4 regions of the Streptomyces sp. NPDC093111 genome follow, and region 3 is predicted to be linked to each of the others. Evidence: riboswitches for the same ligand, from Rfam matches in the RefSeq annotation. Region 3 holds a riboswitch; each other region holds the start of a gene.

Region 1 (4,250 bases), on a different contig from region 3:
TCGGCGAGTACGAGTCCTTCGCCACCACGCTGGCCTTCCTGCGCCACCGGGCCGGACGCGGCCAGGCGGCCCCGGACTTCGCGGCCCGCGAGCAGGAGCTGCTGCACCACCTGTGGCAGCGCAGGCAGGTGGCCTCGCCCGCGCTCACCTACGCCGCACGGGCCACGGGCCGGGTCTGGGCGCCGCCGCAGTACCTGGACTACGGCGGCTACAACCCGTACCGCAGCTAGTACGGCGGCGGCCGGCGCGGGCGGCGGGGCGGTCGGGTCAGACCGCCGATGCCTCGTCCAGCACCGCGAGCTCCGCGGGCGTCAGCTCCAGGTCGGCGACGGCGACGAGGGCGGGCAGCTGCTCGACCGTGCGGGCCGAGGCGATCGGAGCGACGACGGTGGGGCGGGAGGCCAGCCAGGCCAGGGCGACGGTGGCCGGCTCGGCGTCGTGCGCCTCGGCGACCGCGTCGAGCGCGGCGAGCACCTTCTGGCCCCGCTCGGTCTCCAGGTGCTTGGCCGCTCCCTCGGCGCGGACGCTGGCCACGGTGGTGCCGGGGCGGTACTTGCCGGTGAGGAAGCCCGAGGCGAGCCCGAAGTACGGCACGGCGGCGAGGCCGGCCCGCTCGGCGGTCTCCAGGAGGGCGCCCTCGTAGGTCTCGCGGGAGACCAGGTTGTAGTGCGGCTGGAGGGCGACGTAGCGGGCGAGCCCCTCGGCCTCGGCGAAGTCGAGCGAGGCGCGCAGCCGCTCCGGGGAGATGTTGGAGGCGGCGACGGCCCGGACCTTGCCGTCCTTCACCAGCTGGTCGAGCGCGGTGACGATCTCCTCGACCGGCACCGACTCGTCGTCGAAGTGCGTGTAGAAGAGGTCGATGTAGTCCGTGCCGAGGCGGCGCAGCGACTCCTCGACGGCGCCCTTGATGGTGGCCGCGCCGAGCCCCTTGAAGCGGGGGTGGGCACCGGCCTTGGTCGCCACGAGGACGTCGGCGCGCTTGCCGCGGGAGGCGAGCCAGCGGCCGATGACGGTCTCGGACTCACCGCCCTCGTGGCCCTCGGCCCACGCGGAGTAGACGTCGGCGGTGTCGACGAAGTTGCCGCCCGCGGCGGTGTACGCGTCGAGGACGGCGAAGGACTGCGCCTCGTCGGCGCTCCAGCCGAAGACGTTGCCGCCGAGGGCGAGCGGGAAGACGTGCAGGTCGGAGGAGCCCAGCTTGCGGAGAGAAGTCATGGGTTGATCAACCCCCCGCACGGCCGGGCCTATTCCGCTTCGGCGAAGGACGTCCGGACGGATGTCCGGGCGCGGGCCCCGGCGGACGTCAGAGGCTGAGGCCCTTCGACCGCAGCCAGCTCGCCGGGTCGATGCCGCCGCCGGACGGGGTGTGGACCTCCAGGTGGAGGTGGGGGCCGGTGACGTTGCCGGTGGCGCCGACCCGGCCGATGGTGTCGGCGGTGCCGACGGACTGGCCCGCGCCGACCGTCATCGAGGACAGGTGGCAGTACCAGACCTCGGTGCCGTCCTCGAGTTCGAGGACGATCCGGTAGCCGTACGAGCCGGACCAGCCGGCCGACTTCACGGTGCCGCTGTGGACGGCCTTGACCGGGGTGCCGGTGGGCGCGGCGAAGTCCAGGCCGGTGTGGTAGCCGGAGGACCACATCGAGCCGGCCTCGCCGTAGGTGGAGGTCAGCGTGTACGAGGAGGTGGGCAGCGAGTAGCTGGCGGCCAGCTTGGCCAGGCGCTCGGCCTCGGCCTTCGCCGCGGCTTCCGCCTCGGCCTTCTTCTTCGCCTCGGCCGCCGCCTTCTCCGCCGCCTCGGCCTTCGCCTCGGCCTCCTTCGCCGCCTTCTCGGCGGCGGCCTTCTGCGCCGCCTCCTTCTCGGCGGTGTCGGCGGCGGCCTGCTGCTGCTCGGCCTGCTGGAGGATGCGGGCGCGCAGCGCCTCGCCGGCGTCGGCGGCCTGCTGCTTGGACCCCGCGGGCGCGTCGGCGGAGGTGCTGTCCTCGGGCGCGGTGTAGGTGAGGGCGGTGAGCGGCTGCGCGTTGTTCGCGACCTGCGCGCTGTCGCCGGAGCCCTTGTCCTTGCCGCCGATCAGGTCGCCGATGCCGGGGAGCGCGGAGGCGTCGGGCAGGTCGAGGTCCGGCAGGGAGATGGCGACCGGGGGCTTCTCCTGCGCGGTGGCCAGGCCGCCCGCGCCGACGGCGGCGATGACGCCGACACCGAGGACGGTGGAGGAGCGGGCGAAGTTGGAGCGCTGCTTGACGACCCGGTGCCGGCCGCCGGAGCGGTTCTGGGCCCGCAGCGAGTCCTCGGTGGGGTTCCATTCCTCCCCGCCCGCGCCCGCGGCGCCATGGGCGCCGAAAGAGTCGAAGGGGGCTTCGGGAGCAGGGGTGTCGGACGCCACGGAGGCGCTCTCCTTTCCTTCCTTCTCGCCTACCGGGTTAGCTGACGGGTTCGGAGCAGGAAGGTCTCCTACGGGTGTGCCGCACGGGTGCGGCGTGGCCCGATTCACCCCAAGTGGTGGTTCCCCGGTTCCCTTGCGGGATTCGGCGCACGCGCACGGTGCCGTCTCTTGCGACGGCTGTGACGACCGCGCTGCGTTATCGAACGTTAATAGACACGGCCTCCCGATTCCAAGCCGTTCCCCTTGATCATTAGCTGAATTGAGAGGGAATGGCCCGAGTTGACCCCCGGTCAGACAGGATCCGCGTCACAGCGGGAATCTGACGTTGCATCAATTGTTATCGGAGCGACACCCCTCGACTACGTCCCGTCACCACCGTTCCGAGGCCCGTCCGGAGGCCCTTCCCGCGACCCGTCCCGAGGCACCTCCCGCGACCCGTCCCGAGGCGCCCCCCGCCCCCCTTCGGACGGCGCCCCCGCCGACGTCTCCGGGGCCTCCTCCGGCGGCACCACCGGCATGGTCCGGCGCCGTTCCGGCTGTCCCGCCGCCGGGCGGCTCACCGCGAGCAGCGCCATGTCGTCGTTCGAACCCCCGCCGGTGTGCCGGCGCACATCCGCCACCAGCGCGTCCAGGAGTTCCTCCGGGCCGGGGAAGAGCCGCCCCGCGAGCCGCTCCGCCGGATCGTAGAAGACCCCGCGCGCGTCCCGCGCCTCCGAGAGACCGTCCGTGTAGAGCAGCAGCGTCGCGCCCACCGGGTACGGCCTCTCGTCGGCCCGGTCGGGCCACATCGCCAGCTCTCCCATCCCCAGCGGCAGCGCGGGCTCGGTCGGCTGGAGCCGACCGACCCCGCCGTCCCCGTACAGCAGCAGCGGCTCCGGGTGCCCCCGGTTCACGACCCGCACGACACCGCCGCCACCGCCGCCACCACCCTCGGCGCGCGGGATCTCCGCGAGGACCGCCGTCGTGAACCCCTCGAAGGCGTCGAGCCCGTCCCGCCGCGTGCCCTCGCGGTCCAGCGCCCCTTCCAGCCGCTGTGCCACGCCCTCCAGCGTGGGCTCCAGCTCGGCCGCCTCCCGGAAGGCGCCGATGACCACGGCCACGGCCTCCACCGCGTCGAGCCCCTTGCCCCGCACGTCGCCGACGATCAGCCGTACGCCGTAGGGCGTGTCCTGGACGGCGAACAGGTCGCCGCCGATGAACGCGTCGGCCTGCGCCGCCTCGTACCGGGCCGCGATCCGCAGCCCGCCGATCCGCTCGGCGGGCGTCGGCAGCACCGCCTTCTGCACCGTCGCCGCGATCACCCGCGCCGACGCGAGCCGCTCGCCGCTGCGCCGCACCACCCGGTTGATCAGCATGGCGAGCGCCGCGACGGTGAGGATGGTCAGCGTCTCGGTGAGCGAGGCGACATGGCGGGCCGTGCCGTTGTGGATGTGCAGGCCGATGGTGGCGAGGACGACGGCGGTGCCCGTCAGGAAGGTCGTCAGCGTGGAGAAGAAGGGGGCGGCGATCAGCGGCGCCGCCGAGAACAGCGGCGCCGCGGTGTACTCGGGCGGTGTCGCCAGGTCGAAGCAGACACCGCCCACGACGATCAGCGGGGGAAGGGCACGGATGAAGCGACGGGCGACCGGGAACGGGAGCCGGCCCTCGTCGCCCTCTCCGTCACCGGGCCTGCCGGGGGCCCCGTGCCGCACCGCTGCTCGCGCCACCTCTGCTCTCCCGCCTGGACCTGGGCCCGACCCGAGGGCGACGGGAGGACCCGCGCCCTCCCCAGGGTGCGGTCAGCCGGTGCCCGTCGGCGACTCCCGCGCGGCCGACTGGCGTACGGCCGGCCGGACGGCGAGCCGCCCGCCCCGGGACAGCGCCGCCA
Region 2 (4,250 bases), on a different contig from region 3:
CCGGGATCCGGTCGAAGGTCTTCTTGCCGCGGCCGGAGTGGAACGCGCGTCTCGGCTGGGATGTCCGCGTCATGTCGTCCTCCCCCTCACGCCCGGCCGCTGTCGCCGGACCGGCGGTCGGCCGGCTCGTCGGCGAACCGCGTGGCCAGCAGCCCCGCCTCCCGCGCCTCGTCCAGCATCCGGTGCAGGTCCTGGAACCGGGACCGGTCGGCGAGCCCCTCGATCTCGGCGACGGCCAGCTCGTCCCGCACCGTGTTCACCACCAGCTCGTGCATGTCCTCGCCGAGTTGCTCCAGCTCTCGTACGGCCTCCCACTCGCGGTACGCCGCGTCCGCCGCGCGGGTGTTCTCGGCGTACCGCTCCAGCGCCTCCACCCGCTCCTCCAGCGCGCTCGACGACAGCCGCAGCGCCTGCCGCTGAGTCCGCAGCACCTCCTCCACCCGCGAGCCGGAGGCGTCCCCGGCAGCGGTGCGCACCCTCCGCGCCAGCCGGGTCAGCTCGGCCAGGCGCTGGGCGATCTCGTACTGTTGGGCCGGCAGCGTCACGTCGTTGGCGATGTCGTCCAGCAGCCCTTCCCGGTCGACCTGCGACTGGAGTACCGCCGTCACGGCGGCCTGGGCGCGTTCCATCCGGCGCAGCGGCGAGTGGCCCAGCAGCTCGCGCAGGGAGTCGTCGCCGAAGTCCTCGGCCAGGTAGTAGCGGCCGTGGCGCAGCCGGGCCACCCGCTGCCGCTCGTCGGTCCCGCAGCCGAGGACGACGATCAGCAGCCAGGCCAGCAGGTGCACGCCCACGACGGTCAGGACGAACGCCTCGAACCCGAACTGGACCCCGACCCAGATCAGCCCCGCCTGCGCCGCGAGCCCGACGGCCAGGCCGGGCCACACGCCGATCAGCGCCCACAGGATCGTCACCGGCAGGAGCGCGCACACCGCGGAGACCCCCAGGGCCGTCCAGATGTCCGCCTTGGTACGGCCGCCCAGCCCCGGATCCTCGGGCAGCGGCAGCGTGGCTGGGAAGAGTCCGTCGGCGGACTTCTCCAGCAGCGCGCGCTCCGCGCCTTCGAGGGCCGGATCCACCACCGGCCGCAGCGCAATGTCCTGCGCCATTCAGCAACACCCCCCACAGGTCGGGGGAGATCGTGACACACGCCAAAGGGGCTGCCCCCGCCACCCCTGTTCCCGGCCGCCGACTGACCGCTCGGGCCGGCGTGCGCGAGCACGTGCGGAAGCCGGCCGGCACAGCGGTGCGGTTCGCCCGCCACTGCCCTGGACCGGCGTGATCACCGACGCCCACCCGACGCGACAGCCGGGCCATCAGCCCGGCTGCCACCAGTCCGAACAGCCGAAACGGCCCGCCGAAGGAACCGACGGACCGTCACGGAGGATCGAGGCTAAGTTCTCAAATCCATTGGATTCGGACATGTCCTATTAAGTAGGGCCTGGTGATCTGAGTCACGGTCGGGCATTCTCCCGGAATGCTGTCGTGGCGTCATGCGCGAACCCCCGGGAACGAGTTGGGGAAAAGGATCACGACGCGTCGATTGATCCATTTCCGCCCCGTAAAAGATCTGCTTGCTTTTGCGAATCAGGCGCTTGTTCTCGCCGTTCGCCTTCGCCTACGGTCACCCGTCATCCGGACGGAACGCCGAATCCTGCCGCCGCCCGGGCACCGCACTCACTCACCCGTACGGCAGGAGCGGGGGACCCAGGTTCTCCGCCGTCCCGGTCTCCGGGGCGGCTCGGGGTGAAGCCGCGCGCCAGCGCGGCCGGGCAGCTCCTGCTCGAACCCGACAGCTCACCTCGCAGGCGAAGGAGAGGAATGCGCCATGCGTGGAACCGGGAAGCACCGCCGCCGCACGACCACCCCGCTCGCCCGAGGGCTGGCCGTCGTCGGCATCACCGGCAGCGCCGCACTCGCCCTGCCGCTCGCCGCGGCCACCGGCGCGTCGGCCCAGACCCCGAGCGCCCCGAGGGCCGTCCACTCGGTGGCGAACGTCGCGTCCGTCACATCCGTCGCAGTCGAAAAGGCCGTGGCCCAGACGGTGAAGACGAACGGTCTCGTGCGCTATTCCGTGGTCGCCGGCGACTCGCTCTCGAAAATCGCCCGGAAGCACCACGTGAGCGGCGGCTGGAAGACGATCTACCGCGACAACCGCGCCGCCGTCGGCGCGGACCCGAGCCTCATCCGTCCCGGCCTGCGACTCGCCCTCGACACCGGGAACGCCAAGGGCACCGACAACGCCGCGCGCCCGGCGGCGGCGCGTCCGGCCGCCGCGACCGGCGCCGCCGCCGCGCTCCCGGCGGTCGCCCGTCAGGCGTCCGCCGCCTCGCCCGCCGTGGTCCAGGCCGCGGCCCAGGCGCCCGCCGTCTCCTCCGCCGCCGCCATCTCGTACTCGAACGACCTGGACGGCTGGATCCGCGAGTCGCTCGCCATCATGGCCAAGAACGGCATCCCTGGCACCTACGACGGCATCCACCGCAACATCATGCGCGAGTCCTCGGGCAACCCGCTGGCCATCAACAACTGGGACTCCAACGCCCTCGCCGGCACCCCGTCCAAGGGCCTGCTCCAGGTGATCGAGCCCACCTTCCGGGCCTACCACGTCGCCGGCACCCCCTTCGACCTGTACGACCCGGTCGCCAACATCACCGCCGCCTGCAACTACGCGGCCGACCGCTACGGCTCGATCGACAACGTCAACAGCGCCTACTGACGGCACCGCGCGAGCTCTCCCGGCCGAGGCGCTTCGCCGAGGTGTCCCTATGATTGTCGTTACCCTCGGTAGCGGCAGCATGGGGGCACCACGGCCGGAAGGAGCCATCGGAGATGACGGGCTGGAACGCGCGGAACATCCCCTCCCAGGGAGGGCGCACGGCGGTGGTCACCGGAGCCAACAGCGGCATCGGATACGTCACCGCCCGCGAGCTGGCCCGCGCCGGGGCCCACGTCGTCCTCGCCTGCCGCAGCCGCACCCGCGGCGAGGCCGCCCTGTCCCGGCTGCGCGACGAGGTCCCGCACGCCTCCGCCGCGTTCGCACCGCTCGACCTCGGCGACCTCGCCTCCGTGCGCGCCTTCGCCGCCGCCCGCGCCGAAGCCGACGAGCGACTCGACCTGCTCGTCAACAACGCGGGCGTGATGGCCCTGCCCCACGGCCGCACCGCCGACGGCTTCGAAACCCAGTTCGGCGTGAACCACCTCGGCCACTTCGCGCTCACCGGGCTGCTCATGCCCCAGCTGCTGCGCACCCCGGACGCCCGGATCGTCAGCCTCTCCAGCGGCTTCCACGCGCTCGCCGACCTGGACCACACCGACCTCAACGCCGAACGCGGCTACCGGCGCTGGATCGCCTACGGGCGGTCCAAGACGGCCAACCTCCTCTTCGTCCACGAACTCTCCCGCCGCCTGGCCGCCGCCGGCTCCGGGATCGTCGCGGCCGCCGCCCACCCCGGCTACGCCGCCACCAACCTGCAGACGGCCGGCCCCCGACAGGAGGGCCGCAAGACCGCCGCGCGCCTGATGGAACTGGGCAACCGGATCATCGCCCAGCCCGCCACCGGCGGCGCGCTGCCCACCCTGTACGCCGCCACCGCCCCCGGCGTGCGCCCCGACGCCTTCATCGGCCCCAAGCTGGGCTGGCGCGGCCCGCCCACCCGTTCCTGGCGGGCCGGCTGGACCCTCGACGACACCTCCGGCGAGCGCCTGTGGACCGCGTCCGAGGAGCTCACCGGTATCCGGTACGCCTCACTGGCCGGCTAGGCAGCGGTACGGCTAGGGCCTGCGGCCCGCAGCCCGCGGCCCGCCGCTCAGGCGAGGAACTCCCCGTCGCGGGCCACCACGACACCGCCGTGCACGACCAGGTCCCGGCGCGGCATGTCCACCACGACCTGGGGCAGGCACTCGCCCCGCACGAGGACGAAGTCGGCCGGCGCGCCGGGCCGGAGGTCGGCGTGCGGCAGGCCCATGACGTCCGCGCCGCCGTGCGCGGCGACGCCGTAGCAGTCGGTCAGCTCGTCGTCGAGGCGGACGTCCGTGACCCAGCCGAGCAGGTGGGCGCGGTGCATCATGTCCGCGTTGCCGAACGGGCTCCAGGAGTCCCGCACGCCGTCGGAGCCGAGGCCGACCCGTACGCCGTGCTCGCGGAGCCGGGCGATCGGCAGGACCAGCGAGTCGGAGGGCGCGACGGTCGTGAGGGCGATGTCCTGGGCGCCCAGATCGGCGGCGATCGCGCCCAGCTCGCGGTCGGACAGGGC
Region 3 (4,250 bases):
GCGCGCATCAGGAATCCGGAATAGGGCGGCCCGAACCGATCGGCCGTCCGCATTTCCTTCCCCTTGTATACGGCGTCGGTGTTAATTCCGCGGACCCGCGGTGTTGACGACATGTTGCGAAACCCTCACACGCGCCCGCTCCGGACGGCGCGGCCGGTGCAGCGGCAGGGCGCGCTCCACGTGCAGGGCGGTCAGGGCGCGGGCCCGTTCGGCGTCCCCGCGCGCGACGGCGTCGACGATGGCGCCGTGCTCGGCCCATGCCTCCACGGGCCGCTCGGCGGGCTCGACCGCGTACATCCACGCGATCTTGTGCCGCAGCTGGGTGAGGAGCGCGGTGAGCGGCGGGCTGCCGGACGCCTGGGCCAGCGTCTCGTGGAACCAGGCGCCGAGGGAGCCCAGGTCGTCGCCCTGGCCGCGCCTGGCCCGCTCCTGCCCCAGCCTGACCAGCCCGCGCAGCACCTTGAGGTGCGCCTCGGTGCGGCGCTGGGCGGCGCGGGCGGCCCCCAGCGGCTCCAGGAGGGTCCGGACGTCGAGCAGGTCGGCCGCCTCCTGCTCGGTGGGCTCGGCGACATGGGCGCCGGCGTGCCGGCGGGTGACCACGAAGCCCTCGGACTCCAGGGTGCGCAGTGCCTCGCGGACCGGGACGCGGGAGACGCCGTAGCGGCGGGCGAGTTGCTCCTCGGTCAGCCGGGCGCCCCGCTCGAAGACGCCGGAGACGATGTCGTCCCGGATCGCCGTGCATACCGAGTGCGCGGGAACACGCATGGCCGACCTCCGTAATGTGATCCGCGCGAAACCCCGTCGAGTGGCGCCCGTCCCGCGACTCTCGCGAACTCTATTGCAGGACGTCGGAATTTCCGATGCCGCCCGGTAATTCGGCCACAAAAAAGAAGCCCCGGCTCGTTCGAGCCGGGGCTTCTTCACAGAATTCACACGTCAGACGTGGACCCCGCGGGCACGGAGGTAGGTGATCGGGTTGATGTCCGATCCGTACTCGGCGCTCGTGCGGGCCTCGAAGTGGAGGTGCGGGCCGGTCGAGTTGCCGGAGGAGCCGGAGATGCCGATCTGCTCGCCGGGGGTGACCGTCTGGCCGACGGAGACGCCGATCGAGGAGAGGTGACCGTACTGGGTGTACGTGCCGTCGTTCATCTTGATGACGATGTTGTTGCCGTAGGCGCCGCCCCAGCCGGCCTCGACGACGGTGCCCGAGCCCACGGAGACGACCTGCGAGCCGTAGGAGGCGTGGAAGTCGATGCCGGAGTGGTGGCCGGAGGACCAGAGCGAGCCGCCGGTCTTGTAGCCGGTGCTCACGTACGAGCCGGAGACGGGGAGCTGGAAGGAGCTCAGGCGCTTGCGCTCGGCCTCACGGGCGGCGCGCTCCTTGGCGGCGCGGAGCTCCTTGGCACGGGCCTCGGCCTTGCGCTTCGCCTCGGCGGCGGCCTTGGCCCGGGCGGCGGTCTCGACCGCCTCCTTCTCCTGGGCGGCGGCCTGGGCGTCGACCCGGTCGGCGAGGGACTCGGCGGTGATCACCTGGGTGAGGCCGGTGTCCTCGGGGGAGACGGGCTCCGTGTCGGCGGCGAACGCCGGGGAGGCCAGGGTGCCGATGACGCCGGTGGTCGCGAGGGTCGCCACACCGGCGATGCCCACTCCGCGGCGCGCCAGACGGCTCGGTCCACGATGCTTCCCGGTGGCACGGGTGAACGCCATGTAGTGGCTGATCCTTTCCTTCCCTCTCGCCTACCGGGTTAGCTGACGGGTTCGGAGCAGGAAGGTCTCCTACGGGCCCCTCCGCTCGCTGAGCGAAGGCGTCCGATTCACCCCAGGGACTGCGTTGGGTCCCCGGCTCCCCAGGCTCGCGCCTTACGGGGACTCGGCGATGACTGCCCGTTGCCGCGGATGCGGCGTCGTACTACGGACGAACAGTCGGATCGAAGCTAGGCCGATCTTCTGTCAATCGCCAAACAGACACGCCTTTTTGTAAGACATGCCACAGGGCAGAAGACCACACTTCTCAACAATACGGACAAACGGGAGGACCCCGACGAACCAGGTCGTCGGGGTCCCCGAGTCGGTGTGACAGCGGCTCAATCAGCCGGTCACGACCGTCACTTCACCGATGCCGAGGGCGCGCACCAGCTCCTCGATCTGCGCCGCGTCACCGACGAGCACGGTGACGAGCCGGTCCACCGGGAAGGCGTTGACCACGGCCGCGGTCGCCTCCACGGTGCCGGTCTCGGCGAGCCGCGCGTACAACTGTGCCTGGTAGTCGTCCGCGAGGTGCTGCTCGACCTGGTCGGCGAGCGTGCCCGCGACGGAGGCCGCCGTCTCGTACTTGAGCGGCGCGACGCCCACCAGGTTCTGCACGGCCACATCGCGCTCGGCGTCCGTCAGACCGTCGGCGGCGAGGGTGCGCAGCACCTTCCACAGGTCGTCAAGTGCCGGGCCCGTGTTCGGGGTGTCGACCGAGCCGCTGATGGCGAGCAGCGACGCCCCGTTGCCCTCGCTGTCGGAGCGCAGCACCTGGCCGAAGGAGCGCACGCCGTACGTGTAGCCCTTCTCCTCACGCAGGACGCGGTCCAGACGGGAGGTGAGGGTGCCGCCGAGGCAGTACGTGCCGAGCACCTGGGCCGGCCACACGCGGTCGTGGCGGTCGGCGCCGACGCGGCCGATGAGCAGCTGCGTCTGGACGGCGCCGGGGCGGTCCACGATGACGACCCGGCCGGTGTCGTCGGCCGAGAAGGCCGGCATGCGCCGCCGGTCGGCCGCGGTGCCCGTCCAGGCGCCCAGCGTCTCGGCGAGCACCTTGTCGAGGTCGACGTCGGTGAGGTCGCCGACGACCACGGCGGTGGCCGTGGCGGGCCGCACGTGCGCGTCGAAGAAGGCGCGGACCGCGGTGGCGTCGATCGCGGCGACGGTCTCCTCGGTGCCCTGACGCGGCCGGGAGACGCGCGCGGAGGCCGGGAACAGCTCCTTGGAGAGCTGCTTGGCCGCGCGGCGGGCCGGGTTGGCCGACTCGTGCGGGATCTCATCCAGCCGGTTGCGCACCAGCCGCTCGACCTCGGACTCGTCGAACGCCGGGGCGATCAGCGCCTCGGAGAGCAGGCCGAGCGCCTTGGGGAGCCGGGAGACCGGGACCTCCAGGGAGACCCGTACGCCCGGGTGGTCGGCCGCCGCGTCGAGGGTGGCGCCGCAGCGCTCCAGTTCGGCGGCGAACTCCTCGGCGGAGTGCTGGTCGGTGCCCTCGGACAGGGCACGGGCCATGATCGTGGCCACGCCGTCCAGGCCCTCGGGCTCGGCGTCCAGCGGCGCGTCGAGGGAGATCTCGACGGCCACCACCTGCTGGCCGGGGCGGTGGCAGCGCAGCACGGTCAGCCCGTTGTCCAGGGCGCCGCGTTCCGGGGCGGGGAAGGCCCAGGGCTTGGCCTCGCCCGGCTGGGGCTGCGGATGGAAGGTCATGCTCGTCAAAGACGCGGCCGTGTCGGTCACTGGTCCGCTCCCTCTTCCTCGTCGCTGTCGGCGTCGGCGCCCACCGGTTCGTAGACCAGCACGGCGCGGTTGTCCGGGCGCAGCGTGGCCTTGGCGACCTCCTGCACCTCCTCGGCGCTGATGTCGAGGACCCTGTGCACGGCGGTCAGCGCGAGCTGCGGGTCGCCGAACAGCACCGCGAACCGGCACAGTTCGTCGGCGCGGCCCGCGACCGTGCCGAGGCGGTCGAGCCACTCGCGCTCCAACTGCGCCTGCGCGCGCTCCATCTCCTCGGGCGTCGGGCCCTCGGCGGCGAAGCGGGCCAGCTCGTCGTCGACGGCCGACTCGATCTGCGGCACCTCGACGCCGCCGGAGGTCTTGACGTCCAGCCAGCCCAGCGAGGGCGCGCCGGCCAGCCGCAGCAGCCCGAAGCCCGCCGCGACGGCGGTGCGGTCGCGGCGGACCAGCCGGTTGTGGAGACGGGAGGACTCGCCGCCGCCGAGGATCGTGAGGGCCAGGTCGGCGGCGTCGCACGCGCGCGTGCCGTCGTGCGGCAGCCGGTAGGCGGCCATCAGCGCACGGGCCGGGACCTCCTCCTCGATGACCTCGCGCAGCTGCTCGCCGATCACCTCGGGCAGCTCGCCGGAGCGCGGCTCGGGCTTGCCGTCGTGCCCCGGGATGGAGCCGAAGTACTTCTCGACCCAGGCGAGCGTCTTCTCGGGGTCGATGTCGCCGACGACCGAGAGCACCGCGTTGTTCGGCGCGTAGTACGTGCGGAAGAAGTT
Region 4 (4,250 bases), on a different contig from region 3:
CGCCTTCCCGCTCCCCATCTACGCGATCTGCGACCTGCTCGGCGTGCCCGAGGAGGACCAGGACGACTTCCGGGACTGGGCCGGGATGATGATCCGGCACGGCGGCGGGCCGCGCGGCGGGGTGGCGCGCTCGGTGAAGAAGATGCGCGGCTATCTGCTCGAACTGATCCACAAGAAGCGCGAGGCCCCGGGGGACGACCTGATCTCCGGGCTCATCAGGGCCTCCGACCACGGCGAGCACCTGACCGAGAACGAGGCCGCCGCGATGGCCTTCATCCTTCTCTTCGCGGGCTTCGAGACCACGGTCAACCTCATCGGCAACGGCGTGTACGCGCTGCTGCGCCACCCGGAGCAGCGGGCGCGGCTCCAGGAGTCGATCGCGGCGGGCGAGACCGGACTCCTGGAGACGGGCGTCGAGGAGCTGCTGCGGTACGACGGTCCGGTGGAGATGGCGACCTGGCGGTTCGCCACCCGGGCGCTGACGATCGGCGGGCAGGAGATCCCGGCCGGCGACCCCGTTCTCGTGGTGCTGGCCGCCGCCGACCGCGATCCGGAGAGGTTCGACCGGCCCGGCACCCTGGATCTGGCGCGGCGCGACAACCAGCATCTCGGGTACGGGCACGGCATCCACTACTGTCTGGGGGCTCCGCTGGCGCGCCTGGAGGGGCAGACGGCGCTGGCGACGCTCCTGACTCGCCTGCCGGACCTGCGACTTGGGGCCGACCCGGAGGAACTGCGGTGGCGCGGCGGGCTGATCATGCGTGGCCTGCGCACGCTTCCGGTGGAGTTCAGCGCTTCCCACAAAGGGCCGCGCGACTGACGCATAGCTGACGGGGCGTCAAGAATGTGATCTTCGCGTGATCTCCGCTGCATCGACTTGTGACTCACGTTCGAATGCCGCTACGTTCACCGGAATCTCAGCCGCCACGCGAAAGGCAGTCCGTATGCGCTCCGGGAACGGACGACACCGCAGACCCCGCCAGGCCCCCGCCCTCGTCGTCGCGGCGGGTGTCACCGGCTCGGCCCTGGCCCTGCCGTTGCTCGCCACCGGCTCCGCCTCCGCGGCGGACGCCCCGACCTGGGACCGGGTCGCCGAATGCGAGTCGGGCGGCGCGTGGAGCGCCAACTTCGGCAACGGGCTCTACGGCGGTCTCCAGTTCACCCAGGAGAGCTGGGAGAAGCACGGCGGCCTGGCGTACGCGCCGAGCCCCGACCTCGCCAGCCGGGCGCAGCAGATCGCCATCGCCGACAAGGCGCTCGCCGCGGGCGACACCCAGTGGGCCACCTGCGCCCCGATCGCCGGCCTGAAGAACGACGGCAGGAAGCCCGCCGTCTCCCCGGGGTCCGCCGCGAAGCCCAAGGCGTCCACGGGCCCGGTCGCCGAGTCCAACCGGACGGACGGCCGTCCGGCCGGCTCGGGGGCGAGCACCACGACCCCGGCCACCCCGGCCGCCCCGGTGACCCCGGCCACCCCGTCGGGCACCGCCACGACCCCGCCCGCGACCCCGGCCACCCCCGACGGCTCCGCGACGCCGGGCACGCCGGACGGCTCCGTCACGCCCGGTACGCCGGTGACGCCCGGTACGCCCGACGCGACGGACCCGGCCTCTCCCGGCACGGGCAAGCACCGCGGTGACGCCGCGTCGGAGAATTCGGGCAACTCGGACACCACGCCTGAATCCGGGCGTCACGCGGCCCCGGCTGACGGGTCGACGGGTGACGTGACCGGCGGTAAGGGCTCGGCGGAGAGCGCGGTCGCCGGGAAGAAGGCGGACAACTCGGGCAAGGCCGACGAATACACCGTCAAGCCGGGTGACAGCCTGTCGGACATTGCGCAGGAGAACGCGCTGCCCGGCGGGTGGGCCGCCCTCTATGACGCCAACAAGAACACGGTCGGCGCCGACCCGGACCTCATCATCCCTGGTCAGAGCCTTGAGTTGAAGGCCGAAACCGTCGCGGCGGCGGAGTAGTTCGCTGCTGAATGTCCGTTATGAGTAAGTGAGACATGGGTCTCTCTTGCCGAACTGGCGTGTCACGTCCGCAAAGTTTGCTTGCGTCGCCCCTCACCTGCGCAAACACCCCTCCCGGGGGAGCAAGTAGGGGCGATATTTCCGGGTTGATGGTCTTTGAACTTCCCCCGGGTCTATGTCTACGGTCATCACCGCTCGCCACCGCGGGCCCCGTCGACCGGTACGCCGAATCCTGCCGCCGACCGACGGGAAGTCGTCGCGCAAGCGCCGAAGGCAGGACCGGGGGACCCAAGGTAAGTGCCGGCCCCGGCCGTTGAGACAGACGGCCGACGATCGGCTTGGGGTGAAGCCGCGTGCAAGGACACGCGGCCGGGCAACTCACTCGCCCGAACCCGACAGCTCACCTCGTAGGCGTCGGTGAGGAGAATTCCCATGCTGTTTTCCGGTAACAAGGGCAAACACCGCCGTCCCTCCAAGGCCACCCGCGTCGCCACGCTCGTCGGCGTCACCGGTGTCGCCGTCGCCGCCCCGCTGATGACCGCGGGCACCGCCTCGGCCGCCACCACCTCCGAGTGGGACGCCGTCGCCGCGTGCGAGTCCGGCGGCAACTGGTCCATCAACACCGGCAACGGTTACTACGGCGGCCTGCAGTTCTCGGCCTCCACCTGGGCCGCGTACGGCGGCACCGCCTACGCCGCGACCGCCAACCAGGCGTCGAAGTCGCAGCAGATCGCCATCGCCGAGAAGGTCCTGGCCGGCCAGGGCAAGGGCGCGTGGCCGAGCTGTGGCGTGGGTCTCTCCAACGCCGCGTACGACGGTGGCTCCGCCTCGTCGAGCTCGTCGAGCCCCAGCTCCTCCTCTTCCTCCTCCAGCTCCTCCTCGTCGAAGCGCTCCACCGAGCAGCCGACGACCCGCAGCGAGCAGCGCCAGGCGCCGAAGACCACGTCGAAGAAGACCGTCTCCAAGAAGACGGTCACCACTCCGACCGGCAAGAAGGTGCAGAAGGGCGACGGCGAGTACAAGGTCGTCGCCGGCGACACCCTCAGCAAGATCGCCCAGGCGCACGGCGTCAAGGGCGGCTGGGCCAAGCTGTTCGAGCTGAACAAGGACGTCGTCGACAACGCCGACCTGATCTACCCGGGCCAGCAGCTCCACCTCAAGTGAGCCTGACGACCCACCCGCGGTGACCACCCCGGTCCGTAGCGCCTTCCCCCGTGCGCTCCGGACCGGGGTTTCCCCGTTCAGACCCCTACCGATCGGTAGTGACGGGTCTTTCGTCCTCAGATACGTGCCCTTGGGTCCTTTTTCGTCCCAGGGGGCGGGCGTCCGGCTGGCCGGAGGCCCGGAGCCGGTTAGGCTCATGTCGCAAGGCGAACGAGACCTTGCCGCATGCGTCACAACCAGCGTCACATCCCAGAAGGAGATGCTCGTGCCGTCCATCGACGTCGTCGTAGCCCGGGAAATCCTGGACTCCCGAGGCAACCCCACGGTCGAGGTCGAGGTCGGCCTCGACGACGGCAGCACCGGTCGTGCTGCCGTGCCGTCCGGTGCCTCCACCGGTGCGTTCGAGGCCCTTGAGCTCCGCGACGGTGACCCCAACCGTTACCAGGGCAAGGGTGTCGAGAAGGCCGTCCTCGCGGTCATCGAGCAGATCGGCCCGGAGCTCGTCGGCTACGACGCCACCGAGCAGCGTCTGATCGACCAGGCGATGTTCGACCTGGACGCCACCCCGGACAAGTCCTCGCTCGGCGCCAACGCCATCCTCGGCGTCTCCCTCGCCGTCGCGCACGCCGCGTCCGAGGCCTCGGACCTGCCGCTCTTCCGCTACCTCGGCGGCCCGAACGCGCACCTGCTGCCCGTTCCGATGATGAACATCCTGAACGGCGGCTCGCACGCCGACTCCAACGTGGACATCCAGGAGTTCATGATCGCGCCGATCGGCGCCGAGTCCTTCTCCGAGGCCCTGCGCTGGGGCACCGAGGTCTACCACACCCTCAAGAAGGTCCTGAAGGACAAGGGCCTGTCCACCGGCCTCGGCGACGAGGGCGGCTTCGCCCCGAACCTGGAGTCCAACCGCGCCGCGCTCGACCTCATCCTGGAGGCCGTCAAGCAGGCCGGCTACGTCCCGGGCAAGGACATCGCGCTCGCGCTCGACTGCGCCGCCTCCGAGTTCTACAAGGACGGCAAGTACGAGTTCGAGGGCAAGTCCCGCTCGGCCGCCGAGATGACCGAGTACTACGAGGAGCTCGTCTCCGCGTACCCGCTGGTCTCCATCGAGGA

What was found. A riboswitch is a leader RNA that binds a small molecule or an ion and turns the genes downstream of it on or off. The one in region 3 is predicted to bind cyclic di-AMP.
Positions count from the first base shown of each region.
Region 1: linked by a shared signal. The riboswitch ahead of AB0Q96_RS33245 (M23 family metallopeptidase) and the one ahead of AB0Q96_RS19095 (M23 family metallopeptidase) in region 3 are both predicted to bind cyclic di-AMP.
Region 2: linked by a shared signal. The riboswitch ahead of AB0Q96_RS24340 (LysM peptidoglycan-binding domain-containing protein) and the one ahead of AB0Q96_RS19095 (M23 family metallopeptidase) in region 3 are both predicted to bind cyclic di-AMP.
Region 4: linked by a shared signal. The riboswitch ahead of AB0Q96_RS13515 (transglycosylase family protein) and the one ahead of AB0Q96_RS19095 (M23 family metallopeptidase) in region 3 are both predicted to bind cyclic di-AMP.

Region 1 covers NZ_JBFBNW010000024.1:92,178-96,427, reverse strand. The annotation lists gene AB0Q96_RS33255 (PrsW family intramembrane metalloprotease) at 1-230, shown strand, start outside; gene AB0Q96_RS33250 (aldo/keto reductase) at 268-1,215, opposite strand; gene AB0Q96_RS33245 (M23 family metallopeptidase) at 1,304-2,383, opposite strand; cyclic di-AMP (ydaO/yuaA leader) riboswitch at 2,395-2,541, opposite strand; gene AB0Q96_RS33240 (PP2C family protein-serine/threonine phosphatase) at 2,743-3,993, opposite strand; gene AB0Q96_RS33235 (MFS transporter) at 4,162-4,250, opposite strand, start outside.
Region 2 covers NZ_JBFBNW010000013.1:298,596-302,845, reverse strand. The annotation lists gene AB0Q96_RS24350 (hypothetical protein) at 1-73, opposite strand, end outside; gene AB0Q96_RS24345 (hypothetical protein) at 87-1,106, opposite strand; cyclic di-AMP (ydaO/yuaA leader) riboswitch at 1,666-1,821, shown strand; gene AB0Q96_RS24340 (LysM peptidoglycan-binding domain-containing protein) at 1,826-2,713, shown strand; gene AB0Q96_RS24335 (oxidoreductase) at 2,827-3,756, shown strand; gene AB0Q96_RS24330 (amidohydrolase) at 3,804-4,250, opposite strand, start outside.
Region 3 covers NZ_JBFBNW010000010.1:121,112-125,361, reverse strand. The annotation lists gene AB0Q96_RS19100 (GntR family transcriptional regulator) at 82-765, opposite strand; gene AB0Q96_RS19095 (M23 family metallopeptidase) at 937-1,707, opposite strand; cyclic di-AMP (ydaO/yuaA leader) riboswitch at 1,720-1,886, opposite strand; gene AB0Q96_RS19090 (pitrilysin family protein) at 2,089-3,456, opposite strand; gene AB0Q96_RS19085 (pitrilysin family protein) at 3,483-4,250, opposite strand, start outside.
Region 4 covers NZ_JBFBNW010000007.1:46,537-50,786, reverse strand. The annotation lists gene AB0Q96_RS13525 (cytochrome P450) at 1-820, shown strand, start outside; gene AB0Q96_RS13520 (transglycosylase family protein) at 945-1,970, shown strand; cyclic di-AMP (ydaO/yuaA leader) riboswitch at 2,226-2,399, shown strand; gene AB0Q96_RS13515 (transglycosylase family protein) at 2,403-3,134, shown strand; gene eno (phosphopyruvate hydratase) at 3,394-4,250, shown strand, end outside.